DNA from 2 places in the Streptomyces sp. XH2 genome. Region 2 is predicted to be linked to the other one. Evidence: riboswitches for the same ligand, from Rfam matches in the RefSeq annotation. Region 2 holds a riboswitch; the other holds the start of a gene.

Region 1 (15,208 bases), on a different contig from region 2:
AATCTCGCCATCCGGGACACCACCTCTTAACGGTCGGGATGCGGGGAACTACGCTGGGTTTACGAATGCCCCGCGCCTATGCCGGGGCGGGCGTCGCGTCGTCGAGGGGTGCGCATGTCCAGGGAGCCACGCGGGCCGAACGAGAAGCTCGGCACCGTCCTCGCCCTCGCCGGGATCAGCAACGCCGGTCTCGCGCGCAGGGTCAACGACCTCGGTGCGCAGCGCGGATTGACGCTTCGCTATGACAAGACGTCCGTCGCGCGCTGGGTCTCGAAGGGCATGGTGCCCCAGGGAGCGGCGCCCCATCTGATCGCCGCGGCGATCGCCGGCAAGCTCGGCCGGCCCGTCCCGCTGCACGAGATCGGCCTCGCGGACGCGGATCCGGCGCCCGAGGTGGGGCTCTCCTTTCCGCGCGATGTCGGCCAGGCCGTGCGCTCCGCGACGGAGCTGTACAGGCTGGATCTCGCCGGTCGGCGAGGGGGCGGCGGCATCTGGCAGAGCCTGGCCGGATCCTTCTCCGTCAGCGCCTACGCCACGCCCGCCTCCCGGTGGCTGATAACCCCCGCCGACAGCTCGGTCGCGCGCGAGGCCCACACGGCGGCCGGTGAGGCCGAGGGCGGGGGCGGCCCGGACGGCGCCATACCGCAGCGCGTGGGCCACAGTGACGTCAGCAAGCTGCGGGAGGCCGCGGAGGACGCGCGCCGCTGGGACTCCAAGTACGGCGGGGGCGACTGGCGTTCGTCGATGGTCCCCGAGTGCCTGCGGGTCGACGCGGCGCCCCTGCTGCTCGGTTCGTACAGCGACGAGGTGGGGCGCTCGCTCTTCGGCGCCACCGCGGAGCTGACCCGGCTGGCCGGCTGGATGGCCTTCGACACCGGCCAGCAGGAGGCCGCGCAGCGGTACTACATCCAGGCCCTGCGGCTCGCCCGCGCGGCCGCGGACGTGCCCCTGGGCGGCTACGTACTGGCCTCGATGAGCCTGCAGGCCACGTACCGCGGCTTCGCCGACGAGGGCGTCGACCTGGCCCAGGCCGCCCTCGAGCGCAATCGCGGCCTGGCCACCGCCCGCACCATGAGCTTCTTCCGCCTGGTCGAGGCCCGCGCCCAGGCCAAGGCCGGGGACGCACCCGCGTGCGGTGCCGCGCTGAAGGCCGCCGAGGGCTGGCTGGAGCGGGCCCGTGCGGGCGATCCGGACCCGTCCTGGCTCGACTTCTACACCCACGAGCGGTTCGCCGCGGATGCCGCCGAGTGCTACCGCGACCTGCGCATGCCCCGGCAGGTGCAGCGCTTCACGGAGCAGGCGCTGGCCCGGCCGACGGAGGAGTTCGTCCGCTCGCACGGGCTGCGGCTCGTGGTGTCCGCCGTCGCCGAGCTGGAGTCCGGCAATCTGGACGCGGCCTGCGCGGCCGGCACGCGGGCCGTGGAGGTCGCGGGCCGGATCTCCTCGGCGCGCACCACGGAGTACGTGCGCGATCTGCTGCACCGGCTGGAGCCGTACGGGGACGAGCCGCGGGTGGTGGAGCTGCGGGAGAGGGCGCGGCCGCTGCTGGTGTCGCTGGCGTGAGGGCGGCTGCCGGTGCTGTTGGTGGTCCCGGCGGGGGTTCCGGCGTGAGCGCGTGATCGTTTCCTGACCCGGGTGCTCCCGTCCGGCGTCCGACGTGGGTCTGTCCGAAGTCTGACCTCGGCCTGCCCGAAGTCTGACCTCGGCCTGCCCGAAGTCTGACCTGGGCCTGTCCGATGTATGACCTGGGTTTCGACCGGATGTCAGTGGCGCAGGTCATGATGGGGGGCGTGGGTGAGGCGCCGAGGGGTCCCGGATGCCCGGTCGCGGGTGTGCCGGCAGGCGCGGGGAGGTGACGTGGTGAGGGCGTACGACTGCGATGTGCTGGTGGTCGGCGGGGGCATCGTGGGCCTGTCGACGGCCTATGCGATCACGCGCGCCCGGCCGGGTGCGCGCGTCGTGGTGCTGGAGAAGGAGCCGGGCCCCGCGCTGCACCAGACCGGGCGCAACAGCGGAGTGATCCACAGCGGGATCTACTACCGCCCGGGGTCGTTCAAGGCGCGGTTCGCGGTGCGGGGCGCGGCGGAGATGGTGAAGTTCTGCGCCGAGCACGGCCTGCCGCACGAGGTGAGCGGCAAGCTGATCGTGGCCACGGACCAGGCGGAGCTGCCCAGGCTGCACGCCCTCGTCCAGCGCGGCCGGGAGAACGGCGTGCCGGTGCGCGAGCTCGGCCCCGCCCAGATAGCCGAGTACGAGCCGCACGTCCGCGGCACGGCGGCCATCCACGTCGGCTCGACGGGCGTGTGCGACTACGGCGCGGTGGCGCGCTGCCTGGTCCGTCTGGCGGAGGATGCGGGGGCCTCCGTGCGGTACGGGGCGGAGGCGCGCGTGATCGGGCGGCGCGGTGCGGCGGTCGCGGTGCGCACGGGGCTCGGCGAGGTGCTGCGCGCCCGCGCGCTGGTCAATTGCGCGGGTCTGCACAGCGACCGCGTCGCGCGGCTCGCGGGCGACGACCCCGACGTGCGGATCGTCCCCTTCCGCGGGGAGTACTTCGAGCTGGCCCCGGGGCGGACGGAGCTGGTGCGCGGCCTGGTCTATCCGGTGCCGGACCCGGCCTTCCCGTTCCTGGGCGTCCACCTCACGCGGGGCATCGACGGCACGGTCCACCTGGGGCCGAACGCGGTCCCGGCGCTCGCCCGCGAGGGCTACGGCCGGCTGACGGTGCGCCCCGGCGAGCTGGCGGGGACGGTGGGCTGGCCCGGCTCCTGGCAGCTCGCCCGCCGCCACTGGCGGTACGGCGCGGGAGAGGTGCGGCGCTCGCTGTCCAAGCGCGCCTTCACGCAGGCGGCGCGCCGGCTGCTGCCGGAGCTGACGGCGGCGGACCTGATACCGGCGCCGTCGGGCGTGCGGGCGCAGGCGGTGCTGCGGGACGGCACGCTCGTGGACGACTTCCTGTTCGCCGAGTCGCCGCGGATGGTGCACGTGCTGAACGCTCCCTCGCCGGCGGCGACGGCCTCGCTGCCGATCGGGCGGGAGGTGGCGCGGCGGGCCCTGCGGGCGATGGATGCCCTCTGACCTGCAGAGACCGGAATCCCATGGTCAATTCCCGCGCGCCCGTAGAATTGAATAACTGTGTCCGAGAACCACGCATCCCCCTCAGCCCCCGCTCCGGCCGCCGACGCTGCCGCGGCGCCGGTCCCTGCGCAGCAGGCCCCCGGCCGCCGCCGCGAGCCGATGTTCCCCGACGGTCCGGCGCCGGACCCGGCGGGCTCGCACCACGAGCGGCGCATCCGCTCCTTCCAGCCGCGCCGCAGCCGGGTCACGACCGGCCAGGGCGAGGCCCTGCGCCGTCTGTGGCCCAAGTGGGGTCTCGACATCGACGGCCTGAGCAAGCTGGACCTCGGCGAGCTCTTCGGCGACCCCGAGCTGCCGGTCGTGCTGGAGATCGGCTTCGGCATGGGCGAGGCCACGGCCAAGATGGCGGCGGCCGACCCGGGCACGGGCATCCTCGCCTGCGACGTGCACACCCCCGGCCAGGGCAACCTCCTCGGCCTGGCCGAGCGGAACGGCCTGGACAACATCCGGGTCGCCAACGGCGACGCGATCATCCTGCTCCGCGAGATGCTCGCTCCGGACTCCCTCGCGGGCCTGCGCGTCTACTTCCCGGACCCGTGGCCCAAGAAGCGGCATCACAAGCGCCGGCTGATCCAGCCGGAGTTCCTGGCCCTGGCGGCCACGCGCATGGCCCCGGGCGCGCTGCTGCACTGCGCGACGGACTGGGAGCCGTACGCGGAGCAGATGCTGGAGGTCCTCTCCGCGGCGCCGGACTTCGAGAACACCCAGCCGGACGGGGGCTTCGCGCCGCGGCCGGAGTTCCGCCCGCTGACGCGGTTCGAGGGCCAGGGCCTGGACAAGGGGCACGTGGTCCACGACCTGCTGTTCCGCCGCAAGGCCCACTGACGCACGCCGGGGGCGGCCGGGGAGAGCACCGGCCCCCGGAATAACGAGGCCGCCCCGACGTCCCTTGGTTAGGGTCATCGGGTGCATGAGTCCCCACCCCACCAGCAGCCGGTAGCCGGGCCGGTGCCCGCCTCCGGTCAGCAGCCGAACTTTCCCGCGATGCCCGCCCCCGCGGGCTGGCGCTACAAACCGCGCCGCGCCCTGTGGGACAACAAGGCGGTGCGCGCCGGTGGGCTGATCCTGCTCCTGGCCCTGTGCGGCCTGGTCATCCTGGCCCTGGTGCGGGAGCAGACCGGCACCGAGGGGTTCCTGGTGGGGCTCGGCCTCGCCGTCCTGCCCGTGCCGCTGCTGGTGGCGGCGTTCCGCTGGATGGACCGCGTCGAGCCGAAGCCCTGGAAGAACCTGGTCTTCGCCTTCTCGTGGGGCGCGTGCGCGGCCACGCTGATGGCCATCATCGCGAACGGCTACGCCACCGAGTGGCTGCTGAGCTCCGTCGACCTCGCGCAGCGCCCGGAGGCCGACAAGTGGGGGGCGACCTTCGTCGCGCCCGTGGTGGAAGAGACCGGCAAGGCGGCCGCGGTCCTCCTGCTGTTCCTCTTCCGCCGCCGGGACTTCAACAACACCGTCGACGGCGTGGTGATCGCGGGCATCACCGCCACGGGCTTCGCGTTCACCGAGAACATCCTCTACCTGGGCAACGCCTTCGCCACCGACCAGAGCTTCGGCCACGAGGGCGTGCCGGCGGCCACGGCGGCCACCTTCTTCATGCGCGTCCTGATGTCGCCGTTCGCCCACCCGCTCTTCACGACCATGACGGGCCTCGGCTTCGGCATCGCGGCCACCCTGGCCCCGCGCCGCAAGGTCATCCGCGTCCTCGTCCCCCTCGCGGGCCTGCTCACCGCGATGGTCCTGCACTCCGTCTGGAACGGCTCGGCCAGCCTGTCGCCCCTGGCCTTCCTCGCGGTCTACGCCCTCTTCATGGTGCCCGTCTTCGGCGTCCTGACCTGGCTGGCGATCTGGTCCCGCCAGAACGAGCTGCGCACGATACGCACCTTCCTCCCGGCCTACCAGATCGCCGGCTGGCTCACCCCGCCCGAGCCCCTCGCCCTCTCCTCGATGCGCGCCCGCGGCATAGCCCGCGACGTGGCCCGGCGCACCGGCGGCCCGGCGGCGGCCCGCACGGTGGCGGAGTACATCTCGTTCGCGACGTCCCTGGCCTTCCTCCGCCAGCGCGCCCACAACGGCACGGCGGGCCCCGACTTCACCGCCCGCGAACAGGAACTCCTCCACCACCTCTGGACCCGCAAACACATAGCCCAACCGGCCCTGACCCAGGCTTCGGCGACACTGCCTCGGCCGTTCGCACCTCCGCCGGCGTGGGGGGCCGGCTGGCCCCAGGGGCCGGGGCAGTACCGCTGACGATTCGGCGCTCTGAAGGGAGACCTTCAGAGCGCCGAATCGTTTCCCTCAATCGACCAGGCCGGCAGCGACCGCAGACGGAGTGCCTTCCCAGCCCCCGGAGGTCATCCAGACCGAGGCTATGCCCAGACTTTCCAGGTACGGGGCGTACGCCTTGATGTCCTCGGTGAACAGCGCCAGCAGGTAGGGCTTGGCAACCTCGTGTCCCCCGTCGCCGTCGCCCTCGTAGAGGAAGTGGCTGTACTCAAAGAGCTGCCCTACGGCCTCGCGCACGGCCGATGTGGGGTTGCTGCGCTTCACGGTCTTGGCTTCCACCAACCATTCGTGCCCGCCCCTCCGCAGCACGATGTCCTTGGGGTGCTCGGTGTCTGCCGTGAACCCACGACCGCTGATGTACTCCACAAACCGGTTGATCAGTTCCTCGTGATCGCGAGTCTTCTTGATCGTGCGCTCAGGGATGTGAGCTACGTAGTCGCTACTGTCCTTGGGGCGGAAGCCCTTCAGGCCCTTGGGCTTACTGTGGTCCACCTTCGCGACGTAGGACACCTGTAGCCCACTGGGCGCCGTCTCGACCGCGACCCTCCCCTCGGCCGCAGCAGCCTGCTGTAGGACCTCGGCCAGGTGCCAAAGGTCCATGCGGAGGGCATCCTCGTTCGGCAAGGCGCCCAGGTCGTAGCAACGCGCCGCCACGCTCCCCGCTTCATAGGACAACGGCCTTGCAACCGCGCTCTTGAAGTCGGGTCGGGCTTCCCAGCCAGCCACCGACTCCGCCGCAAGCTCAGCCAGCAACGCCGCTGCCCTGGTCTCCAGGTAGCTTCGGAGCCGACCCCCCTTCCCCAGCTCTTCGGACAGCCGGGTCATACCTTGCTGGAGCGTGAGGGTCACGGTCTCGAGGTCGGCGGCGAAGATGTAGGCGAGGTACAGACCTGCCTTCGGGTCGTCGTTCAGGCGCTGATCAAAGACCCCGATCCAAGGCGTCTCCGCCGCGTTCCCGTTCCCCCCGTGCCCCTCAACCTTGTAGCCCACTGGCACGGTCGTAGCGAGGCGCTGGCCGGCGTCGCGCAGGAGCGCCTGCGCAGGAACATCTTCCTTCGTGCCCAAGGTGGCGTCGTACGTCGCACCTATCTCAAGCAGCAGATCACGGATCCCCATGACCAGACCCTATGCAGAAGCGATCGAAAGACATCGCCATGCGGCCAAGTCTCGACAGATACGCGCCGTTGGGCGCGATCCCTGTACAGAACGTGCCACCGCCCTGTCGTACCCCGCTGGTAGAACTTGGCCATTGGTTGGAAGACAAGGGGGGCATACGTCCATGACTGAACGCTTCAGCCACCACACGCCCGTGCCAGGGCTCTACGAGCAGCTGATCACCTCTCGCCTCGAAGAGCACCTGATGACTCTGCAGGCCAACGGCTGGCGGGCCACCGCCCAACCGGTCGGCGAGCACTCCACTCCCCACGTGCTGGCGCGCCACATCGGCCAAACCGTCCATCGGATCCTTGCCTCACTGAACCCGTCCGAGCAGGTAACGGCGGCCAACCACATCCTCGAGTCCATGAGCAGTCTCGAAGGAGCGCAACAGTGGATCGAGGTCATCGCAGATGGCCCACGCCAGCTCCTCGCCATCGCCGAGCAGGAAGCCGCAGGCGCCTACACCGTCCGTCCCGCCACCCCCCTGTCCGACACCGCGCTGCTCACCAACTCACCCGAGGACCCCAACCTAGGCTTCGAGTTGCGAGCCGAGCTCGCCACGGCGGACCGCGTTGACCTGCTCTGCGCCTTCGTGAAGTGGCACGGCCTGCGCGTGTTGGAAGAGTCCCTCGAAGGTGCAGCGTCCCGAGGCGTACCCATCCGTGTCATCACGACCACCTATATGGGAGCCACGGAACGGAAGGCACTGGACCGTCTGGTCAGGGACTTCAACGCCGAAGTCAAGGTCAACTACGAGCTCAGGTCCACGCGCCTACACGCCAAGGCTTGGCTGCTCCGTCGAAACAGCGGCTACGACACCGCCTACGTGGGCAGCTCCAACCTCTCTCGTGCCGCGCTCCTCGACGGCCTGGAGTGGAACGTGCGGCTATCGTCCGTGGCGACCCCATCAGTACTGAAGAAGTTTGAGGCTACGTTCGACTCGTACTGGAGCGAGGCGGCCTTCGAGACCTACGTCCCGGAGAGGGACGGAGAGCGGCTGGACGAGGCACTGAAGCAAGCTGGGGGTAGGCAGCGGGGAGACGGCACGACCCTCAGCCTGTCCGGCCTGGAGGTACGGCCGTTCCCGCACCAGAAGGACATGCTGGAGCAACTGCAGATCGAACGCGATGTGCACGACCGTCACCAGAATCTGCTCGTAGCGGCCACAGGCACAGGAAAGACGGTCATGGCCGCGCTCGACTATCGGGCGCTACGCACAACGCTTCAGGATCGCAAACTCAAACTCCTCTTCGTTGCGCACCGCAAGGAAATTCTCAAGCAATCCATAGCAACTTACCAACACGTCTTGAACGACGCCAACTTCGGAGAACTCTGGGTTGGCGGCAATATTCCCGAAGAATGGACGCATGTCTTCGCCAGTGTCCAGTCCCTGTCCGCTCAAGCTCTAGAACGCTTCGCGCCGCATCACTTCGACGTGATCGTCATTGATGAGTTTCATCATGGCGCCTCACCGACCTATCGACGCGTCCTGGACCACTTCAAGCCGACAGAACTCCTAGGCCTGACCGCGACACCTGAGCGCATGGATGGCCAGAACGTTCAAGATGAGTTTTTCGACGGCCGCATCGCAGCTGAAATGCGCTTGTGGGAGGCATTGGAAAATGACCTACTCAGCCCCTTCCATTACTTCGGCATCGCCGACAGCGTGGATCTGGAAGGTCTCACGTGGAAACGTGGAGCCTACGACACAAACGAGTTGGACAAGCTATTCACTGGCAATCACGCCAGGGCCCGCCTCGTCGCCAAGGCCGTACAAGACAAGGTGACTGACCCAAGCAGCATGCGCGCCCTAGGTTTCTGCGTATCAGTGGCCCATGCGCGCTTCATGGCTCAGTTCTTTCAGCAGGCTGGCATCAACGCCCAGGCCCTCGACGGCTCAACACCGCCCTTCGAGCGTGCTCAAGCTCTGACCGAGCTGCGGGACGGAAGGATCCAGATCCTCTTCTCCGTCGACTTGTTCAATGAGGGCTTGGACATCCCCGACGTGGACACCTTGCTCCTCCTCAGGCCTACCTCGAGTGCCACCGTGTTCCTCCAGCAGCTCGGCCGCGGCCTGCGACGTACGCCCGACAAGGCCGTCCTCACGGTCCTCGACTTCATCGGGCAACATCGCAAGGAGTTCCGCTTCGAAGAGCAGTTCCGCGCGTTGACCAACCTCACCCGCAAGCGCCTGGTCGACAACATGGAGCAGGACTTCCCGCTGCTGCCCTCCGGCTGCCAGATCGTGCTCGATCGGAAGTCCAAGAAACGCATTCTGGAGAACATCAAGAATCAGATCAACGTCAACGTCACACAGCTGACGAGAGAGGTTGCCGCCTACGCTCTGCCCAAGCTTCCGGACTACCTTCGCGAGAGCCAGCGCGAGCTCAAGGAGCTCTACCGCTCGGGCAACTCCTGGACGCGACTGCTGCGCAGGGCCCGCCTCCTGCCCGAGGGCGGACCCGAAGGCGAAGAGGCCCTACTTAAGCGCGTCGCAGCATTCCTCCACGTCGACGACCCCGACCGTGTAACTGCCTACAGCCGGCTTCTCGAAGACGGCGCCCCTACGTACGAGGCCTTGGACGAGCGCGAACGGGCGTACGCCCGCATGCTCTTCTTCACGCTTTGGCCACTCGGCGGTAACTTCACCTCATACGACGAAGGCTTCCGTACGCTTGCTGGCCAAACAGCATTTCGTAGCGAACTGCGACAGGTTCTGAGTTACAACCTCGCTCACACGCAGCACCTCCCCGTCCAGCTCATTGGCTCTCGTGCCAACACCCCGTTGACCGTGCACGCCTCCTACAGCAGAGAAGAGATCCTTCCCGCCCTGGGAGCAGCGGAGCTGGGAGGATTTCTGCCTGGTCATTTCCGTGAGGGGGTGAAGTGGTGCCAGGACGCCAAGGTAGATGCTCTCCTCATCACCCTTGAGAAAGATGAGAAGGACTTCTCTCCGGAGACGCGCTACAAGGACTACGCGAGGAGCCCTGAGCTCTTCCACTGGGAGTCCCAGAACCAGACGTCCAGCACTTCGCCCACAGGCGTCCGGTACCAGACTCACCAGGCGCAGGGCTCAGACGTCTTCCTGTTTGTCCGCCGGTACAAGAAGAACGACATAGGTGGCGCACAGCCCTGGATGCTGCTGGGCCCGGCTGAGTACGTCTCGCACGAGGGCAGCAACCCCATGGGCATCATCTGGAAGCTCAAGCACGAGATGCCGGCCGACGTGTGGACGTACTCCACCATCGCTGCTGGTTGATCTGCGCTGCTGGCCCGCGCACAACGCTGGACAGCAGCCCGGCGTAGCCTCGAAACCGTTGGGTTTCTTGATGCGGAGGTGCGGGATGGCTCGGGTTCCTGCGGGTGTGGTTGCTGCGGGTGGGCTTGTTGGTGGGTACGCGGTTGCCCGGTGGACCAAGAAGCGGCCGCTTGGTGGGGTTGCGCTGGCTGTGGCCGGTGGGGTGGCTGCTCGGCAGTGGGCCGGGGCGGTCGGGGCGCCCAAGGCCGCGGCGCTGACCGGGCTGTACGTTGCCGCGTTCGGCGGGTCTCATCCGCTGGCCAAGAAGATCGGGGCTTGGCCTTCCGTGTTCGCCGTTGCCGGTGGGGTGGCCCTTGCCTCCTGGGTGGTGGAGAGCCGGGCCTGATCAGCAGGACAGGGCCTCGGGCGGCGTCTTTTCCGCCCGAGGCCCTCATCGGTTACGCCGACGCCTCCGTCAGGCTCTTCAGCTCCTCCTCCGTGAGCTTCAGGTCCGCCACCGCCAGCAGCGCCGGCAGCTGGTCCACCGTGCGGGCGCTGGCCAGCGGGGAGGCCACGGTCGGCTGGGCCGCCAGCCAGGCCAGGGCCACCGTCGCGAGCTCCGCGTCGTGGGCCGCGGCTACCTGGTCCAGGGCGGCCAGGACCCGGAGGCCGCGCTCCGACTCCAGGTACTTGCCGGCCGCCCCCGCGCGGGCGCTGTCCACGGCCGCCCCGGGGCGGTACTTGCCGGTGAGGAAGCCGGAGGCCAGGGCCCAGTAGGGGACCGCCGCCAGGCCGTGCCGCGCCGCCACGGACGCCAGGGCGCCCTCGTAGGTGTCGCGGGAGACCAGGTTGTAGTGGGGCTGGATCGCCACGTACTTGGCCAGACCCGAGGCGTCCGAGAACTCCAGGGCCTCCTGCAGGCGCTCCGGCGTGATGTTGGAGGCCGCGATCTCGCGGACCTTGCCCTCCTTCACCAGCGCGTCGAGCGCGGTGATGAACTCCTCCACCGGCACCGACGGATCGTCGTAGTGCGTGTAGTAGAGGTCGATGTAGTCGGTGCGGAGGCGGCGCAGGGACTCCTCCACGCCCGACTTGATCACCGATGCGCGCAGGCCCCGCGGCTCGGGGACGCCCGCGCCGACCTTGGTGGCGAGGACGATGTCGGCGCGGTTGCCGCGCGAGGCGAACCAGTTGCCGAGGACGGTCTCCGACTCGCCGCCCTGATTGCCCGGGACCCAGGCGGAGTAGACGTCGGCGGTGTCGATGAAGTTGCCGCCCGCCGCCGCGTACGCGTCGAGGACCGCGAAGGACTCCGCCTCGTCCGCCGTCCAGCCGAAGACGTTGCCGCCGAGGGCGAGCGGGTGGACGGAGAGGTTGCCGATCTTCTTGTGGATGTCAGCCATGCATCATCTCAGCGTCCTTACCGGAGCAGGTATTCCGTTTCGGCTCCGCTCGCCCGGCAGCGCCGTCGGCTACGGCTGCAGGCCCCTGCCCCGCAGCCACCCCAGCGGATCGATCGGTGCGCCACCGCCCGGCCGGACCTCCAGGTGCAGATGCGGCCCCGTGACGTTGCCCGTCGCGCCGACCCGGCCTATGACCTGGCCCGCAGCGACCTTGCCCGACGTGGCCACCATCGACGACAGGTGGCAGAACCACAGCTCCGTACCGTCGTCGAGCCTCAGCACGATGCGGTAGCCGTACGCCCCCGCCCAGCCGGCCTGGGTGATCGTGCCGCCGCCCACCGCCTTCACCGGCGTGCCGGTCGGGGCGGCGAAGTCCTCGCCCGTGTGGTGCGCGGACCACATGTTGCCCGCCTGCCCGAAGCCGGCCGTCAGGGTGTACGAGCCGACGGGGAGGGTGAACGCTCCGGACTGCCCGGAACGACGGGCGGAGGCCCTGCCCGAGCTCGCCCTCTTCTCCGTCCGCTTCGCGGCCTGCTTCTCGGCCTGCTTCTTCTCGGGGGCCCGTTCCTCTGTCTTCTCCGGCGTCCGCTCGTGAGTCCGCGTCTGCGCCTGCGTCCGCTCCGGCGTCCGGCCCTGCTCCGCCTGCTTCTGCTCCGCCGCCGCGGCCGCCGCGGTCCGCGCCGCCTCCGCCTCGGCCGCCTTGCGCTCCGCCGCCTGCTTCTGCGCCGCCGCGGCCACCCTCACCTGGGCCGCCTGCGCCTCGTCCTCGGCCACGCCCTGCTGGTGATCGGCCTGCTCCATGATCCTCGCCCGGAGCGCCTCACCCGCCTTCGCCGCCTCCTGGGCCACCTCGGAAGCAGCCGCACCGGTCTCCTCGCCGAGGGAGTCGGCCGTGCCCGCCGCGCTCCCCGCGAAGAACGAGCCCACCCCCGGCAGCTGCGCCAGGTCGGGCACGGATATCGAGGCCGCCGGGCGCTCCTGGGCGCTCGCCATCCCGCCCGCGCCGACCGCCGCGATGACGCCCACGCCGAGCACGGCACCGCTGCGGGCCATCGTGCCGCCGCGCTGCTTGACGACGCGGTGGCGCCCGCGGCCCGCGCCGAACGAGAAGGCGCTGAAGGCGGAGGGTTCGTACGACCGCTCATGCGCGGGCCGGTCCGCCCCGTGCGACGGCTCCGGGTCCGGCTCGTACGGCGGTGCGTACGCCGGTACGAGCGGCGGGTCGTAGGAGGCCTGCTCATAGGAGGCGTGCCCGTAGGACTCGTAGGAGGCGCGCTCGTACGAGGTGTGCTCGTAAGCGGCTTGCTCGTACGAGGTGCGCTCGTACGAGGCGGCAGGCTCGTAAGGGGCGGGCAGCTCGTAAGGATCGGCAGGCTCGTTGGATGCCACGAAGGCACTCCTTTCCTTCCTTCTCGCCTACCGGGTTAGCTGACGGGTTCGGAGCAGGAAGGTCTCCTACGGGCCGCGTGCGGCCCGATTCACCCCAGGGTGGTGGTTCCCCGGTTCCCAGAACGTGCCGGTGTATCAGATGGTGCTGTGCCCGCGGGATTCGGCGAAGGCGCACGGTGCACCGCCTCTTGTGGCGGTTGCGACGACCGCGCTCCGTTATCGAACGTTAATAGACATGCCGGGTGGATTCCAAGCCGAAAGCCCGAATCCACCGCTCTCCCTGACAGCTCTTCACAGGACGTCCGCCCACGGAGCCTGTCGATGCTTTCCACGAAATGCTGTTCGATTCGCTCGCCGCGCCGGATCGCCAACAGCGCCATGTCGTCGGCCGCCTGACCGCCCGAATGACGCGTGACCTCGGCGACCAGGCTGTCCAGCAGCGCCTCCGGGCTCTTGAACTGCCGACCCGTCAGCTCCGCCCGCGGGTCGTAGAACGCGCCGTCGGCGTCCCTGGCCTCGGTCACCCCGTCCGTCATCAGCAGCAGCATCGACCCCGCGGGGAACTCCCGCTCCTCGGCCCGGTCCGCCCACACCCCCAGGTCCCCCAGCCCGAGCGGCAGGGCGGGCACGGTGGGGTCGGCCGCGCCGACCCGCCCGTCCGCGTGCAGCAGGAGCGGCGGCGGGTGGCCGCGGTTCAGCAGGCGGAGTACGGGTTGCCCCGGCGGCAGCTCCGCCAGGACGGCCGTGGTGAAGCCCTCGTACTGGTCCAGGTTCCCGCGCCGCGCGCCCTCCCGCTGCAGTGCGCGCTCCAGCCGCCCCGCGACCCCCTCCAGCGTCGGCTCCTGCTCGGCCGCCTCACGGAAGGCGCCGATCACGACGGCGACGGCCTCGACCGCGCCCAGGCCCTTGCCGCGGACGTCGCCGACGACGGCCCGTACGCCGTGAGGAGTGTCCTGGACCGCGTACAGATCCCCGCCGATCCGGGCGCCGGCGTGCGCGGCCACGTAGCGCGCGGCCACCCGCAGGCCGCCGATGCGGGAGGGAGGCGCGGGCAGGACGGCGCGCTGAGCGGCCTCCGCGATGCCGCGGGCGGAGGCGAGCTGCTGGTCGCTGCGGCGGGCGATGCGGTTGATGCCCAGTGCGACCAGGGAGACCGTGCCGATGGTGGCGATCTCGGCCAGCGCCTCACCGGTGTCGGACGGCCGGTGGTAGATCACGAGGCCGACCGCGACCGCCACCGCGGCCAGGGCGGCCGCGACGGTGGCGCGGAGGGTGTGCAGGGGCGCCGCCACGAGGGGGGCGGCGGAGAGGAAGGGGGCGCAGGTGTAGTTCGCGGGCGCCCCGAGCCCGAAGAGGGCGCCGCCGGTGATCAGGAAGGCCGGGAGCCTACGGGCAACGCGGCGGACGGTGCGCCCCGCGGCGCGGCAGGCAGTTCGGCTCACCCCTCCCACCCTTCCGGGCGGGAGGTCACCGGGCGAACGGTGCTCGGCCGATCGGGGAACTCACCGGGCCAGGAGCCCGGGCACTCAGGTACCTGACCGGTCAGGATCCCGATCGGTCAGTACCCCGACCGGTCAGTACCCCGACCGGTCCGCCGCCCGACCGGTCCGCCGTCCGAGCAGTCAGGCATCCGAGCAGTCAGGCGCCCGAGCAGTCAGGCGCCCGGGCAGTCAGGGGCCCGGGCAGTCAGGGGCCGGACACCGGCCCCCGGCCGTCAGGAAGACGCGCGGCGCTGCCGTGCGCCCCCGCCCCCGTTGCCACCGCGACCGGCACGCCCGGCACCGCCGCCGGCCCCACGGCCCGCGCCGCCACCGGCACCGCGGCCCGCGCCGGAGCCCGCACCACGACCGGCACCGCCGGCGAAGGAGGAACCGGAAGAGGAACCAGAGGAACCAAAACCGGAAGAGGAAGCCCCGGCAGAGCCCTCCCCGCGACCGCGTCCACGACCGCCACGCGACCCGCGCGTGCCCCGGGACCCGCGCGACCCGGCAGCAGCCGCAGCCCCGCCGGCCGCTCCGGCGGAGGCACCCGAGCCCCCGCCGCTGCGCTTGCGCGGCGTCGCCTGGGCCGGCACCGGCGGAGGAATGACGACCGCCACGCCGCTCGGCTCCTGGGCGCCCGTGATGCGCACGAGCTCCGGGTGGTCCGGGCCGACGGTGACGACGTTCGGGGAGATCTTGGCCGTGGCCATCATCCGGCTCATCTCGCGCCGCTGCTCGGGCAGCACCAGCGTGACGACCGTGCCGGACTCGCCCGCGCGCGCCGTACGGCCGCCGCGGTGCAGGTAGTCCTTGTGGTCCATGGGCGGGTCGACGTTCACGACGAGGTCGAGGCCGTCGATGTGGATGCCGCGGGCGGCGACGTTCGTGGCGATCAGCGCCGTGACCTGATCCGTACGGAAGAGGTCCAGCGTGCGGTTGCGCTGCGGCTGGCTCTTGCCGCCGTGCAGCGCGGCGGCGCGGACGCCCTCGGAGAGCAGCTTCTTCACCAGCCGGTCGGCGCCGCGCTTGGTGTCCACGAACATGATCACGCGCCCGTCGCGGGCGGCGATCCGGGTGACCGTGTCCTTCTTGTCCGTCTCGGTGACGTGCAGCAGGTGGTGGTC
Region 2 (15,208 bases):
CTATACGGGCTCCACAGAACGCCCCACGGAATGCTCCGCAGAACCGGCCCACAGCCCCTGGATCGCGAAGGACGGCCGCATGCCTCAGGACGACGCCTTCGGCTGGATCGACGCCCACCACGAGCGGCGTCTCGCGGCCGGTCTCGTACGGACCCTGCGGCCGCGGCCGGCCGACGCGCCGCTGGTGGACCTGGCGGGCAACGACTACCTCGGCCTCACCCGCCACCCGGAGGTCACCGAGGCCGCCGCGGCGGCCGCCCGGCAGTGGGGCGCCGGCGCGACCGGCTCCCGCCTGGTCACCGGAAGCACCGACCTGCACGCGCGGCTGGAGGCGGAGCTCGCCGCGTTCTGCGGCTTCGAGGCGGCGCTCGTGTTCTCCTCGGGCTACACCGCCAACCTCGCCGCCGTCACCGCGCTCGCCGGTCCGGGCGACGGCGCCGGCGGGGCCCTGCTCGTCTCCGACGAGGGCAACCACGCCTCGCTGATCGACGGCTGCCGGCTCGCCCGCGCCGAGAAGGCGATCGTGCCGCACGCCGACCCCGCCGCCGTCCGCAAGGCCCTCGCCGCGCACGCCGGCCGCGCCCTGGCCGTCACCGACTCCGTCTTCTCCGTCGACGGCGACGCGGCCCCGCTGACCGCACTGGCCGCGGCGTGCCGCGAGCACGGCGCGGCGCTGCTCGTGGACGACGCGCACGGGCTCGGCGTCCTCGGCGAGGGCGGCCGCGGCGCGCTGCACGCGGCGGGGCTCGCCGGCGCCCCGGACGTCGTCGCGACGGTCACCCTGTCGAAGGCGCTCGGCAGCCAGGGCGGCGCGGTGCTCGGCCCCGCGCGCGTGATCCGGCACCTCGTGAGCAACGCCCGGACGTTCATCTTCGACACCGGCCTCGCCCCGGCGGCGGCCGGCGCCGCGCTGGCGGCCCTCACGGTGCTGCGCCGCGAGCCGCAGCGCGCGGCCCGGGTCCGGGAGATCGCCGCCGAGCTGCACCGCAGGGTGGTGGCGGCGGGTTTCCAGGCGGTGCGGCCCGACGCGGCGGTGGTGTCCGTACGCGCGCCCTCGCCGGAGGCGGCCGTGCGGTGGGCGGCGGATTGCCGGGAGGCCGGCTTCGCCGTCGGCTGCTTCCGGCCGCCGTCCGTGCCGGACGGCGTCTCACGGCTGCGGCTGACCGCCCGGGCGGACCTTTCGGACGGACAGGTGACGGCGGCGGCCGACGCGATCGTACGGACCGCGCCGGCCGGATGAGCCCGCGGCGGTCCTAGCGGAGACCGGCGCGCAGCCCTTCGACGAAGCAGGTCCACGAGGCGGAACGGAAGAGCAGGGCGGGACCGGCCGTGTTCTTGGAGTCGCGCACGGCGAGGAAGCGGCCCGGGAGCGGTCCGGCCGTCTCGACGCAGTTGTTGTATCCGGTGCTGTAGCTACTGCGCCGCCACGAGGCGCCGCGGAGAGACGAAGGGGCGGCAGGTACGTACCGAGGCATTGCGGACATGGTGCCTCCTTACGCGCCGTCGTTGATCCCGGCGATGAATTCCAGTGAGTTCTCGTGCGAGAGCGCGTGTTCGCGCAGCGTCGTGAATGCCGCGCCGTACGCCCGGAGGTCTTCTTTCCGCTCCAGGTAGAGGCTACTCGTCAAGTGGTCGAGAACAACCACATCCAGATCAGCAATGCGCGGAAATGAGAAGATAACAAAAGGCCCGGTGATGCCGATATGGCCGCCGCTGGAGAACGGCAGGACGTGCAGCCGCACATGCCCCAGCGACCCCGTCTCCACCAGATGCCGCAACTGCCCTGCCATGACCTCCGGGCCGCCCACCTCATGGCGCAATACCGCCTCGTCCAGCACGGCGCACACCTCCAGCGGCCGCTCGCCCCGCAGCACCGCCTGCCGCGCCATGCGCACCCGCACCAGCTCCTCGACCAGTTCCGGAGCGGGATCGCCCAGCGCCGCGCGCGTCACGGCCCGGGCGTAGGCGGGCGTCTGCAGCAGGCCGGGCACCACGGTGGTCTCCAGGGTGCTTAACCGCGAGGCCTCCGACTCCAGGCTGATGAAGTCCAGATAGGCGGGCGGCAGCCGGTCGCGGTAGGCGTACCACCAGCCGCGCCGGGCCCCCGCGCCCTCGCCCGGCACGGGCGACCCCGCCCCGCACAGCGCCCCCAGCAGCACGCGCAGTTCGGAGTCGGTGACCCCGTAGGCGTCCAGGAGCCGTGCCACGTCCGACGGTTTCACGCCACTTGCGCCCGTCTCGATCCGGCTGACCTTCGACTGGTGCCAGCCCACCGCGCGCGCGGCCTCCAGGCTCGTCAGCCCGGCCAGCTCGCGCTGGCGGCGCAGCTCCGCCCCCAGTTTGCGGCGGCGCACCGCCGGTCCGTACCGCATTCGGCCCTGCCCTCCCCTAGATCACTGCCACTGTCGCTGTCATACGTCAGTGTCAATAGCCCAGTGTGCCGGGCGAATACGGTCGCTCGTCGCAGAGTTCACTGCTTTGAGCGACAGATATATGCATATCTTGGTGGATCGCTCCCATCACAGGCGTTATCAGTGACAGTCTGTCGAGACATCGGCTGAAAGGGCCACCGCCATGGCAGACCACCAAGAAGCCACCGTCACCCTGCCGAGCGCCCCCGGCTCGGTATCCACGGCGCGGCGTTATGTCGCGGAGGTGCTGGCCGACTGGGGGCTGCCGGGCGGGACGGACACCGCCGAGACCGTGCGCCTGATCGTCTCGGAGCTCGCCACCAACGCCGTGCAGCACACCCGGGGCCAGTCGCCCACCTTCACCGTGGACGTCCGCCTCGACCGCGACCAGCAGCTGCGCATCGGGGTCACGGACAGCCACCCCCGCTTCCCCCGGCGGCTGCCCGCCGCGGTCCAGCAGGACAACGGCCGCGGCATGGTGATCATCCGCTGTCTCACCGCGGAGTACGGGGGGCGGCTGTTCTTCACCCCGACCTCCGACGGCGGCAAGACGGTGTGGATCTCCCTCCCCTGGACCGTGCCGGTCAGCGCCGAGCGCTGAACTCCCCTCCGGCCGGCCAGGCCCCCCGCACGGGGTGCGGGGGGCCTCGGACCCCTTCGGGGCGGTCGCGGGCTCGTTCGCCCGGGGGTCAACGGATCAGCCGACCCGGCCGTAGAGGACGCTGTTGGTCCAGATCCGCTCCAGGCGGACGACCGCGCCCGTCTTGGGCGCGTGCCAGATCCTCCCGTCCCCGGCGTATATCCCGACGTGGTAGATGCCGCGCCCGGAGACGAAGAAGACCAGGTCGCCGGCTTCGCGTGCGGACCGCGGGATGTGCTGCGTGCTGTTGTACTGCTGGGCGGCGGTGCGGGGCAGGGACTTGCCGGCCCGCTTGAAGGAGTAGAGCGTGAGGCCCGAGCAGTCGAACCGGTAGGGGCCGGTCGCTCCCCACTGGTACGGGGAGCCCTGCTTCGAGGCCGCGATCCGGAGTGCCGTGGTGGGGGCGGAAGACGCTTCCGCCTCTGCCGCGCCGCCCGGTGCCAGCACCGTGGCGCCGACCGCGGCGAGAGTGAGGGCCGATGCGGCACCGGCCCTGGACAGCTTCGACGGACGTTTGTGCGCGCTCATGCGCTAACCCTTCGTCAGCCGCCTGTGAAGGATGACCTGTCGGGTTCGGGCAGGCGAAGGTTGCCCGGCCGTCGTCAACGGCTTCACCCCAAGGGCCGACCGCACTACTCTTGGTCGTCCCACCACTCTTGGGTCCTCCATCCCTGCCGTGCACTCAAGTCGACCCGGCATCCCGTCGGCGGCAGGGTTCGGCGTCCGCCGGGACCGCCCCGCCGGGGTGGCGGGGTCTTGTCGTCGCAGGGATCTTGGCGCAGCCGCCGTGCGGATTCCGAGCGGAACCGGGGGTATGTGAGGCTGATCACTCCTGGGCAATTCCGGTGGACAAAGGGCGAATTGATCAGGTGCGCGCAAGCCGGCTGAGGGGCTGGCCTGCGGCGGTTCGTACCCGGCCGGGCGCAATCCGGCCGTCCGCCCCAAATCGATCACCGCGCCCCGTCTACGCCGTGATCCTCCATGGGGCGGAGCCGGGTTTATTCGCGTGCGGACCCCCGGCCCTCCGGCGCACATGGCGCGGAGATCCCTTCGCCCCCGGCGCTCTGCGCCGGAGCCCTGTACCGCCCGCGTCGGCACGGCCCGTCCACACCTTCCGTTCGCCCGGTTCGCACACGTCTGCGAGCCGGGCCGCGGCCGCGGCCCGGCGACGGCGGTGTCTGCGGTGCCCGTAGCCGGCGGTACGTGTCGTGCGGGCGGACGGCCATGATCCGGCCCAGATGATCCAGTAGGTGCATGCGACAGCGGGCCCGCAGTGCTCTGGCCATGACAACGCAAAGAGTGAGTTAACGCGTTGGAAAAGGTTCGGCCCTAATCTGCAATCCCTGGCCCCCGGCCGAAGAACCCCAGGTCAACACCGTGTTGAACTTCGGGTGGCGGCCCGGTGTGTCCATCCGGGACCCCCGGGACGACAGTGAGGTGGCACCCATGCAACTCTCCCCGCGCGAGCAGGAACGCCTGCTCCTCCACGTGGCGGCCGACGTCGCCGCGCGGCGCAAGGCCCGTGGCCTGCTCCTCAACCACCCCGAGGCGGTGGCCCTCATCACCGTGCACGTCCTGGAAGGCGCCCGGGACGGCCGCACCGTCGCCGAGCTCATGTCCTCCGGCCGCAAGGTGCTCACCCGGGGCGAGGTCATGGAGGGCATCCCCGAGATGATCCCCGACGTTCAGGTCGAGGCCACCTTCCCCGACGGCACCAAGCTCGTCACCGTCCACGATCCCATCTGCTGAAGGGGCGGACCGATGATCCCCGGAGAGATCCTGCACGCCGCCGGACCCGTGGCCCTCAACCAGGGCCTGCACCGCACCCGGCTCACCGTGCTCAACGCCGCCGACCGCCCGGTGCAGGTCGGCTCGCACTACCACTTCGCCGAGGCCAACCCCGGCCTCGACTTCGACCGGGCCGCGGCCCGCGGCAAGCGCCTCGACATCGCCGCGGGCACCGCCGTCCGCTTCGAGCCGGGCATCCCCGTCCAGGTCGACCTCGTGCCCATCGGCGGCAAGCGCATCGTCGAGGGCCTGCGCGGCGAGTGCGGGGGACCGCTCGATGAGTGAGCTCAGCCGCGTCGCCTACGCCGACCTCTACGGACCGACCACAGGCGACCGCGTCCGCCTCGCCGACACCGGCCTCGTCGTCGAGATCGAGGAGGACCGCAGCGGCGGCCCCGGCCACGCCGGCGACGAGGCCGTCTTCGGCGGCGGCAAGGTCATCCGCGAGTCCATGGGCCAGTCCCGCGCGACCCGCGCCGACGGCGCCCCCGACACCGTCATCACCGGCGCGCTCGTCCTCGACCACTGGGGAATCGTCAAGGCCGACGTCGGGATCCGCGACGGCCGCATCACCGGCATCGGCAAGGCCGGCAACCCCGACACCATGGACGGCGTCCACCCCGACCTCGTCATCGGCCCCGAGACCGAGATCATCGCCGGCAACGGGAAGATCCTCACCGCCGGCGCCGTCGACGCCCACGTCCACTTCATCTGCCCGCAGGCCGCCGACGAGGCCCTCGCCTCCGGCGTCACCACCCTGCTCGGCGGCGGCACCGGGCCCGCCGAGGGCAGCAAGGCCACCACCATCACCCCCGGCGCCTGGCACCTCGCCCGGATGTTCGAGGCGATGGAGGGGTACCCCGTCAACATCGGCCTGCTGGGCAAGGGCAACACCGTCTCGTACGACTCGATGCGCGCCCAGCTGCGGGCCGGCGCCGTCGGCTTCAAGATCCACGAGGACTGGGGCGCGACGCCCGCCGCCATCGACGCCTGCCTCGCCGTGTGCGAGGAGAGCGGCGCCCAGCTCGCCATCCACACCGACACCCTCAACGAGGCCGGCTTCGTCGGCGACACCCTCGCCGCCATAGCCGGCCGCTCCATCCACGCCTACCACACCGAAGGCGCCGGCGGCGGGCACGCGCCCGACATCATCACCGTCGTCTCCGAGGCCAACGTCCTGCCCAGCTCCACCAACCCCACCCGGCCGCACACCGTCAACACCGTCGACGAACACCTCGACATGCTGATGGTCTGCCACCACCTCAACCCGGCGGTCCCCGAGGACCTCGCCTTCGCCGAATCCCGCATCCGGCCGAGCACCATCGCCGCCGAGGACGTCCTGCACGACCTCGGAGCCATCTCCATCATCTCCTCCGACTCCCAGGCCATGGGCCGCATCGGGGAGGTCGTGCTGCGCACCTGGCAGACCGCGCACGTGATGAAGAAGCGCCGCGGCGCCCTGCCCGGCGACGGCCCGGCCGACAACGCCCGGGCCCGTCGCTACGTCGCCAAATACACCATCAACCCCGCCGTCGCGCAGGGCCTCGACCACGAGATCGGCTCCGTGGAACAGGGCAAGCTCGCCGACCTCGTGCTCTGGGACCCCGCCTTCTTCGGCGTACGCCCCCAGCTCGTCATCAAGGGCGGCCAGATCGCCTACGCGCAGATGGGCGACGCCAACGCCTCCATCCCCACCCCGCAACCCGTCCTTCCCCGGCCCATGTTCGGCGCCCATGGCCGCGCGCCCGCCGCCAACTCCCTCAACTTCGTCACCCAGTGGGCCATGGACGACGGCCTCCCGGAACGGCTGGGGCTGGGCAAGCGGTTCGTCCCCATACGGTCCACGCGCGGCGTGACCAAGGCCGACATGCGCAACAACGACGCCAGGCCGAGGGTCGAGGTCGACCCCGACACGTTCACCGTCACCGTCGACGGAGAAGTCATCGAACCCCGGCCCGCGGCGGAACTGCCGATGGCCCAGCGCTACTTCCTGTTCTGATGACAGGGACCACCGAAGCCGCGGCGGCCGCCCCGCCGGGGGCGCCCGCCCCGCCCGGGCCGGGCCGCGGGGCGATCGCCGCCCTCCTCGTCCTCGCCGACGGGCGCTTCCCCGCCGGAGGGCACGCGCACTCCGGCGGGGCCGAGGCCGCGGTCAAAGCGGGGCGGATCACCGACGGGCCCACCCTGGAGGAGTTCTGCCGGGGACGGCTGCACACCGCCGGGCTCACCGCGGCCGCCCTCGCCGCCGCGGCCGCCACCGGGGTCGACCCGCTCGCTCTCGACGCCGCCGCGGACGCCCGCACTCCCGCACTCGCCCTGCGGGCCACCACCCGGCGCCTGGGCCGGCAGCTGATGCGCGCCGCCCGTGCCACGTGGCCCTCGGACGCGCTCGACGCCCTCGCCGCGGCCCGGCCGCGCGGCGCCCACCAGCCGGTCGTCCTCGGCCTCGCGGCCCGGTCCGCGGGACTGGGCCCGCTGGACGCGGCCTACGCCTCCGTCTACGAGTCGGTCAGCGGCCCGGCCACCGCGGCCGTACGCCTGCTGAGCCTCGACCCGTTCGACGCGACGGCCGTTCTGGCCCGGCTCGCACCCGCGATGGACGCGGTCGCGGCGCGGGCGGCGGAGGCCGCGGCGCGGGCGGCGGTGGAGGGCCCGGACGCCCTGCCGGCCTCCGCGGCCCCCCTGCTCGACATCACGGCGGAACTCCATGCGGCGTGGCCGGTACGCCTCTTCGCAAGCTGATGCGCGCCCGTCCACACGGCCTGGCGGCACCTGCGCATTCCGCCGGACACACGCCGCGGTGGCTTGCCGCCGTCGCGGCGGGCTCTTTCTTCCCTGCGGCGTGGCATGGCGGTCCGCCGGCACGTCCCACCGCCGCGACGGCGATCGACCACCGCGCGGCAGCCCGGCGGTGCCGAAGTGCGCCCGGACGGCTCCGGCTACCGGGCACTCGGCCGCGCACCCGCGGCCGTGCATATCTCGCTGGTGCGGCGAACCTCTCTGCCGCGACGGCGATCGACCACCGTGCGGCAGCCCGGCGTGCCGATCCACACCCGGACTGTGCCGGCTCCGGACAGCGCGCCGCGTGCTCGCCGCCGTGCGTACCTCGCCGGTGCAGCGAACCTTTCCGCCGCGACGGCGATCGACCACCGCGCGGCAGCCCGGCGGTGCCGCACCGAGCCCGGCCCGCGCCGGTTCCCGTCACCAGGCCGTCGCCACCGTGCGTACCCCGCCGGTACGGCGCACAACTCTCCGCCGCAACGGCGATCAGCCACAGCGGCGAGGGCCCGGCGGCATCCGCAGTCACCCGCAATCACCCGTAGCCACCTGAACTCTTTCGATCACCGACCCCCCGGAGGGGACCATGCACCTGGACCACCCCGAGACCTACCCCCACCGCCACACCTACGGCGCCGCCTCCCCCGTCCGCCCCGACGGCTCGCGCCGCGCACTCCGCATCGGGCTCGGCGGGCCCGTCGGGTCCGGTAAGACGGCGACCGTCGCCGCCCTGTGCCGCGCGCTGCGCGACGAGTTGTCCATCGCCGTCGTCACCAACGACATCTACACCCGCGAGGACGCGGAGTTCCTTCTGCGCAACGCCGTCCTGCCGCCGGAGCGGATCACCGCGGTGGAGACCGGGGCCTGCCCGCACACCGCCATCCGCGACGACATCTCCGCCAACCTGGAGGCCGTGGAGGACCTGGAGGCCGCGTTTTCCTCCTCGGGGGCGGGGCCGCTGGACCTCGTCCTGGTGGAGTCCGGCGGCGACAACCTCACCGCGACCTTCTCCAAGGGGCTGGTGGACGCGCAGATCTTCGTCATCGACGTCGCGGGCGGCGACGACATCCCCCGCAAGGGAGGCCCCGGCATCACCACCGCCGACCTGCTCGTCGTCAACAAGACCGACCTCGCCCCGTACGTCGGCGTCGACCTGGCGGGCATGGCGCGCGACGCGAAGACGCAGCGCGGCGAGCTCCCCGCCGTCTTCACCTCCCTCGTCACCGAGGGCGGCGTGGAGCCCGTCGCCACGTGGGTGCGCGCGCAGCTCGCCGCGTGGACCGCGGCGCCGTGACCACGGCCCTCGCACCGGCGGGGCCCGGCCTGCTGGCCTCCGCCCAGGTCGTCGCCGCGGCCGACGGCAGGGGCGGCACCGCGCTGCCGGTCCTCGACGGCGCCGGCCCGTTCGCGCTGCGGCGCCTGCGCTCGGTGGGGCGTGAGGCGCGCGTGTGCCTGGTGGGCGCGATGAGCGCGCCGCTGGGCGGTGACGCCCTCGCGCTCTCCGCCGAGGTGGGCGACGGCGCCGCGCTGCACTTCCGCACCACGGCCGCGACCATCGCCCTGCCGGGCCGTACGGGCGCGCCGGCCATGTACGACGTCCGCATCCGGGTCGGCGACGGCGCGGTGCTGTACTGGCTTCCCGAGCCGCTGATCTCGGCCCGCGGCGGCGAGCTGCGGATGACCACGACCGTCGAACTCGCACCGACCGCCCGGCTGGTGTTCCGGGAGGAACAGATCCTGGGGCGCGCGGGGGAGCGGCCGGGGCGGCTGACCGCGCGGCTGACGGTCCGTCACGACGGGCGTCCGCTCTACGACCAGGAGCTGTCGTACGGGCCGGGGGCGCCCGGCTGGGACGGCGGGGCGGTCCTGGGGGGCCACCGAGCGGCGGGGCAACTCCTCGTCGTGGACCCGTCCTTCGCGGTGCGCCCGCCCGCGGCCCGGGCCCTGGGGCCGACGGCCGTCGTCGCCCCGCTGGCCGGGCCGGCCGTCGTCGTGAGCGCGGTCGCGCCGGACGGCCTGCAGCTCCGTACGCTGCTCGAAAGCGGCCTCTCCGGGGTGGATTTCGGTATACAACCCGATACGGATGATCCGGGACAGCAGTGACGAAATGCACCACTCGTGGCACGCCATGTTTCGTCATTCTTACGGATTAGTAAAGAACGCTCGTACGATCTGTCCATTGTGGGATGGGAGACGAAAGGATCCCCTTGCAGCATTGCGATCTCCGCCGCCCCAAGCGGCGTACCTTGCAGGGGGATTCCTACGTGAGACACACGTCAATACTCGGCGCGGCCGGCACCCTGGTGACCGGCGCGCTGGTGGCCGGGTTCCTGACCGCCCCGGCCGCCGGCGCGAGCGAGCGCGTGCCGGGCGGGGCCGCCGAGGCCCGCGGCGCGAAGGTGGCCGCCGATCGCGCGGCCAAGGCGGGCATCAAGTGGCAGGACTGCCCTGCCGCCTGGGGCCTCGAGAAGCCCATCCAGTGCGGCTACGTCACGGTTCCCGTCGACTACGCCAAGCCCGACGGGCCCACGATCAAGATCGCAGTGGACCGGGCCCGCTCCACCGGTACCGCGGACGAGCGCCAGGGCGCCCTCCTCTACAACCCCGGCGGCCCCGGCGGCTCCGGCATGAAGTTCCCGCGCCGGATCACCACCAAGGCCCCGCTGTGGGCCAAGACCGCGAAGGCGTACGACTTCGTGGGCTTCGACCCGCGCGGCGTGGGCCACTCCGCCCCGATCTCCTGCATCGACCCGCAGAAGTTCGTCGCGGCCCCCAAGGCCGACCCGGTGCCCGACAGCGAGGCCGACAAGCGCGCCCAGCGCAAGCTGGCCCGCGAGTACGCCGACGGCTGCGCCGAGCGCAGCGGCAAGCTGCTGCCGTACCTGACGACGGCGAACACCGCGCGCGACGTCGACGTCGTCCGGGCCGCCCTCGGCGAGAAGAAGCTCAACTACCTGGGCGTCTCCTACGGCACCTACCTCGGCGCCGTCTACGGCACGCTCTTCCCGGGCCACGTCCGCCGCCTGGTCGTCGACAGCGTCGTCAACCCGGACCGGGACAACATCTGGTACCAGGCCAACCTGGAGCAGGACATCGCCTTCGAGTCCCGCTTCAAGGACTGGGAGACGTGGGTCGCCAAGCACGACGACGCCTTCCACCTCGGCACCACGCAGGCCCAGGTCCAGAAGAACTGGGAGACGCTGCGGGCGTCCGCCAAGAAGAAGCCCATCGGCGGGGTCGTCGGCCCGGCCGAGCTGATCAGCTTCTTCCAGGGCGCGGCGTACTACGACACCTCGTGGGTCCCGGTCGCCGAGACCTGGAGCAAGTACGTCGCGGGTGACGAGAAGGCGCTCGTCGAGGCCGCCGGCCCCGACCTGTCCAACACCGCGGGCAACATCGCCTCGGAGAACAGCAACGCCGTCTACACCGCGGTCGAGTGCGCGGACGCCAAGTGGCCCACCAGCTGGGCCAAGTGGGACCGCGACAACACCCGCATCCACCGCCAGGCGCCCTTCATGACCTGGTCCAACGCGTGGATGAACCTGCCGTGCGCCACGTGGAAGGCCCCCCAGGGGAACCCCGTCGAGGTCACGACCCACAAGGGTCTCCCGCAGACCCTGATCATCCAGAGCGAGCGTGACGCGGCGACCCCGTACGAGGGCGCCGTGGAGCTGCACAAGCGCTTCAAGGGCTCCCGCCTGATCACGGAGAAGGACGCCGGCTCGCACGGCGTCACGGGCGAGGCCAACCCCTGCGTCAACGCCCGGCTCGACGCCTACCTCGTCGACGGCAAGCTCGACGCCCAGGACGTGACGTGCGCCCCGCACGCCACCCCCGAGCCGAAGGCCGCCGCGGCGAAGTAGCCCCACCGCACCGCACCGTGGCGCCCCGGTCCTCCCGGACCGGGGCGCCACCTGCGTTGTTGCCGCACCTCAGGCGCCATCGGGAGGGTTTTTGGCTGGATGACCATTTGATGAGCATTCTGGGAACCTCGACGGTTCTCGGTGTTTTGAGTGCAGTTCCCTCGTAGCCTGTGCACATGCCCGTCAACCCGGACCTCACCCAGTCGCCCGAGGAGATCAACGACGCGATCCGTGCGTTCCTGGCCGAGCGCCGCGGCCGGATGCTCAACGGTGAGGAGCGCAGGGCCTACGAGCGGTTGCGGGCGGAGTGGCTGGTGGCCGTGCGGGCCGGTGCGGGGGCGGCCGTGTCGTCCTCCTCGTGCGCCGGGGCGCAGTAGGGTGACTCCTCCCGCGGCCGGCCGGGTGGCCGGCCGCTGCCGCCCGGGGGACGGCGCGGCGCGGCGGCTTGCCGGGCCCGGTCCGCGCGCGATGGCCTTGACCCGGGCACCCCGCTCCAGGAGGCACCGATGTCCCTACCCCGTACCGCCGTGGCCGCCTCGGCGGCCGCCGCCGCGCTGCTCCTCCTCGCCGCACCGCAGGCCGCGGCGGAAGGCAAGCCGGGCCGGCCGGGCAAGCACGGCCGCGCCGGCGGCGCCGACGGGCAGTACTTCCTCACCGTCTCCGGCGCGCAGAACACCTGGATCCGCGGAGTGCAGCTGAGCTGCCCGGACGCCGACGGCCACCACCCGCACGCCGCCGAGGCGTGCACGACGCTGAACAAGGCGAAGGGCGACCCCGGCCGGGTGCCCGGCGCGGAGCACCGGTGCACCCGCCAGTACGACCCCGTGACCGCGACCGCCGAGGGCGAGTGGAACGGCCGCCCCGTCGTCTGGCACAAGACCTTCCCCAACGCCTGTGCGCTCGACGTGGCGACCGGGCCCGTCTTCCGTTTCTGAGCCCCGGGCCCGCCGCCGGGCCGCCCGGCTCCGGCGCTCACGTCCCCCGGGCGACGAGCGTCCCTATCGTCAGCAGCGACAGCATCACCCACGCGAACCACAGCCAGCCGTCGCTGCCGATCGTCACCGAATACGCGGTCACCACGACGAGGCCCCCCACCGTCAGCCCCGCCATCGTCTTCGCCGATCCGGGCATCCCCGCACCTCCTCACGGCGGCCCGTGAGCGCGCGGACGCGCGAGGGGCCGCGGCCTGGAGTCCATCGTCTCCCGGCCGCGGCCCCTGCCGCCAGATCCCGTGCGCATGCTCCCGCGTGCGCCCGTCCCTCAGGTCTCGCGAGAGCGCAGCGAGGCGAGGTACGCGTTGTACGCCTCCAGCTCCTTGTCGCCGTTGCGGTCCGCGGCGCGGTCGGAGCGCCGGGCCTGCCGCTGCTCGGAGCGGTACCACTGGTAGGCCAGCGCGAGCAGCACCACCACCGAAGGGATCTCGCTGAACGCCCAGGCGATGCCGCCGCCCGCCTGCTGGTCCTCCAGCGCGTCGATGCCCAGCGAGGCCGCCGGGTGCATGTACGTGCCGATCATCGGCTCCGACGCCATCATCAGCGCGATGCCGAAGAACGCGTGGAAGGGCATGCCCGCGAAGAGCTCCAGCATCCGCATCACGTAGCCCGGCCGGTGCGGGCCCGGGTCCACGCCCATGATCGGCCAGAAGAACACCAGGCCCACAGCGAGGAAGTGGACCATCATCGCGATGTGCCCGGTCTTCGACTCCATCAGGAAGTCGAAGAGCGGGGTGAAGTACAGCGCGTACAGGCTCGCGATGAACATCGGGATCGTGAAGACCGGGTGCGTGATGACCCGCATGTAGCGGCTGTGGAGCAGCGAGACCAGCCACTCGCGCGGCCGCCGGCGGCCGCCCCCGGCCGCCGGCAGGGCCCGCAGCGTCAGCGTCACCGGGGCGCCGAGCAGGACCAGGATCGGCGAGAGCATGCTGATGACCATGTGCTGCACCATGTGCACGCTGAACATGACCATGCCGTAGTCGTTGAGCTTGGTGCACATCACCAGCCACACGGTCAGCACACCGAGGACGAACGCGACGGTCCGGCCCACCGGCCAGGCGTCGCCGCGGCGCCGCAGCCGGACCACGGCCCAGCCGTAGAGGGCCAGCGCCAGCAGACAGCCGGTCATGAAGAACGCGTCGCCGCTGAACTGCAGCCCCCGTTCCAGCGTGAACGGCGGCATGTCCATGTGCATCAGGCCGGGCCCGCTGTGATCCATCCGCTCTCTCCCATTTCGCACCAAGGCGCCGGGACCAGACTAGAGGCGCCCCCGGCCGTGACCACGGCCGGGGGCGCCTCCTGCGCGTGGATCACAGCACGCACTCGACCTCGGTGTACCGCTCCTGCGGCACGGTCTTGAGCCGCTCGGCGGCCTCCGCGAGGGGCACCAGCGTGATGTCCGTGCCGCGCAGGGCCGTCATCATCCCGAACGCCCCGCGGTGCGCCGCCTCCACGGCGTGCCAGCCGAACCGGGTCGCGAGGACGCGGTCGTACGCGGTCGGGGTGCCGCCGCGCTGCACGTGGCCGAGGATCACCGGGCGGGCCTCCTTGCCCAGGCGCCGCTCCAGCTCCCCGGAGAGCTGCCGGGCCACACCGGCGAACCGCTCGTGCCCGTAGACGTCCGTGGCACCGGTCTCGAAGGCCATGGAGCCCTCGCGCGGCTTGGCGCCCTCGGCGACGACGACGATCGCGAAGCGCTTGCCGGCCTCGAAGCGCCGGCCGACGACTTCGGTCAGCTCGTCGATGTCGAAGGGCCGCTCGGGCACGACGATGGCGTGCGCGCCGGCGGCCATGCCCGAGTGCAGGGCGATCCAGCCGGTGTGCCGGCCCATCACCTCGACGATGAGCACGCGCTGGTGGGACTCGGCGGTGGTCTTGAGCCGGTCCAGGGCCTCGGTGGCCACGCCGACGGCGGTGTCGAAGCCGAACGTGACGTCCGTCGAGGCGATGTCGTTGTCGATGGTCTTGGGCACGCCGACGATCGGCAGGCCGGCGTCCGACAGCAGCCGGGCGGCCTTGAGCGTGCCCTCGCCGCCGATCGGGATGACGGCGTCCAGACCGAGGTCGGCCACGTGGCCCTTGGCCCGCTCGACGCCGTCCCGCAGCTGTGCGGGCTGGACGCGGGAGGAGCCGAGGATCGTGCCGCCGGTGGCCAGGATGCCGGCCACGGCGTCCAGGTCGAGGCTGCGGTGGTCGCCTTCGAGGAGGCCCTTCCAGCCGTCGTGGAAGCCGATGACCTCGTCGCCGTGGTCGACGACCGCGCGGTGCACGACGGACCTGATGACGGCGTTCAGACCGGGGCAGTCGCCACCGGAGGTGAGTACACCAATGCGCATGACAGGGAGAAACCTTCGCAACAGGGCGGGGGACCGGACCCCGTCGTCCGGTTGCGTCCCCGCCACCCTAACCGCGATGGGTGGCGGGGGACGCGACCGTCCGTCATGCGGTCGCCGGGGCTACGCCGACTGGGTCGCCGCGGCGATCCGCTCGGCGCGCAGCGCCTCGTACCAGCGGTCGTCGACCGGCGGCAGGGCGTTGACGTCCAGCGCCAGCTTGATCAGCATGTCCGAGATGTGCGGGTTGCGGGCCATCACCGGACCGTGCATGTACGTACCGAAGACGGTGTCGTTGTACGCGCCCTCGAAGCCGTCGCCCGTGCCGTTGCCGTTGCCGTAGCGCACGCGGGCGAACGGGCGGGCCGTCGGGCCGAGGTGGGTGATGCCCTGGTGGTTC

The links. A riboswitch is a leader RNA that binds a small molecule or an ion and turns the genes downstream of it on or off. The one in region 2 is predicted to bind cyclic di-AMP.
Region 1: it holds a riboswitch for cyclic di-AMP, as region 2 does, so the genes downstream of both, ACOTKD_RS27045 (M23 family metallopeptidase) here and ACOTKD_RS11020 (C40 family peptidase) in region 2, are expected to answer to the same signal.

Annotation. Positions count from the first base shown of each region.
Region 1 covers NZ_JBMMMZ010000013.1:311,671-326,878, reverse strand. Annotated here, with positions in the region: gene ACOTKD_RS27085 (MFS transporter) at 115-1,563, shown strand; gene lhgO (L-2-hydroxyglutarate oxidase) at 1,861-3,075, shown strand; gene trmB (tRNA (guanosine(46)-N7)-methyltransferase TrmB) at 3,133-3,960, shown strand; gene ACOTKD_RS27070 (PrsW family intramembrane metalloprotease) at 4,042-5,379, shown strand; gene ACOTKD_RS27065 (MrcB family domain-containing protein) at 5,428-6,531, opposite strand; gene ACOTKD_RS27060 (DUF3427 domain-containing protein) at 6,695-9,832, shown strand; gene ACOTKD_RS27055 (hypothetical protein) at 9,918-10,217, shown strand; gene ACOTKD_RS27050 (aldo/keto reductase) at 10,270-11,214, opposite strand; gene ACOTKD_RS27045 (M23 family metallopeptidase) at 11,284-12,603, opposite strand; cyclic di-AMP (ydaO/yuaA leader) riboswitch at 12,613-12,746, opposite strand; partial or broken gene ACOTKD_RS27040 (PP2C family protein-serine/threonine phosphatase) at 12,960-14,054, opposite strand; gene ACOTKD_RS27035 (DEAD/DEAH box helicase) at 14,318-15,208, opposite strand, start outside.
Region 2 covers NZ_JBMMMZ010000004.1:339,535-354,742, reverse strand. Annotated here, with positions in the region: gene ACOTKD_RS11040 (8-amino-7-oxononanoate synthase) at 80-1,240, shown strand; gene ACOTKD_RS11035 (DUF397 domain-containing protein) at 1,254-1,484, opposite strand; gene ACOTKD_RS11030 (helix-turn-helix domain-containing protein) at 1,494-2,372, opposite strand; gene ACOTKD_RS11025 (ATP-binding protein) at 2,575-3,012, shown strand; gene ACOTKD_RS11020 (C40 family peptidase) at 3,109-3,579, opposite strand; cyclic di-AMP (ydaO/yuaA leader) riboswitch at 3,584-3,759, opposite strand; gene ACOTKD_RS11015 (urease subunit gamma) at 4,498-4,800, shown strand; gene ACOTKD_RS11010 (urease subunit beta) at 4,813-5,124, shown strand; gene ACOTKD_RS11005 (urease subunit alpha) at 5,117-6,838, shown strand; gene ACOTKD_RS11000 (urease accessory protein UreF) at 6,838-7,581, shown strand; gene ureG (urease accessory protein UreG) at 8,204-8,911, shown strand; gene ACOTKD_RS10990 (urease accessory protein UreD) at 8,908-9,720, shown strand; gene ACOTKD_RS10985 (alpha/beta hydrolase) at 9,882-11,480, shown strand; gene ACOTKD_RS10980 (hypothetical protein) at 11,657-11,857, shown strand; gene ACOTKD_RS10975 (SSI family serine proteinase inhibitor) at 11,987-12,415, shown strand; gene ACOTKD_RS10970 (hypothetical protein) at 12,453-12,611, opposite strand; gene ACOTKD_RS10965 (cytochrome c oxidase assembly protein) at 12,741-13,694, opposite strand; gene ACOTKD_RS10960 (6-phosphofructokinase) at 13,786-14,811, opposite strand; gene ACOTKD_RS10955 (type 1 glutamine amidotransferase) at 14,932-15,208, opposite strand, start outside.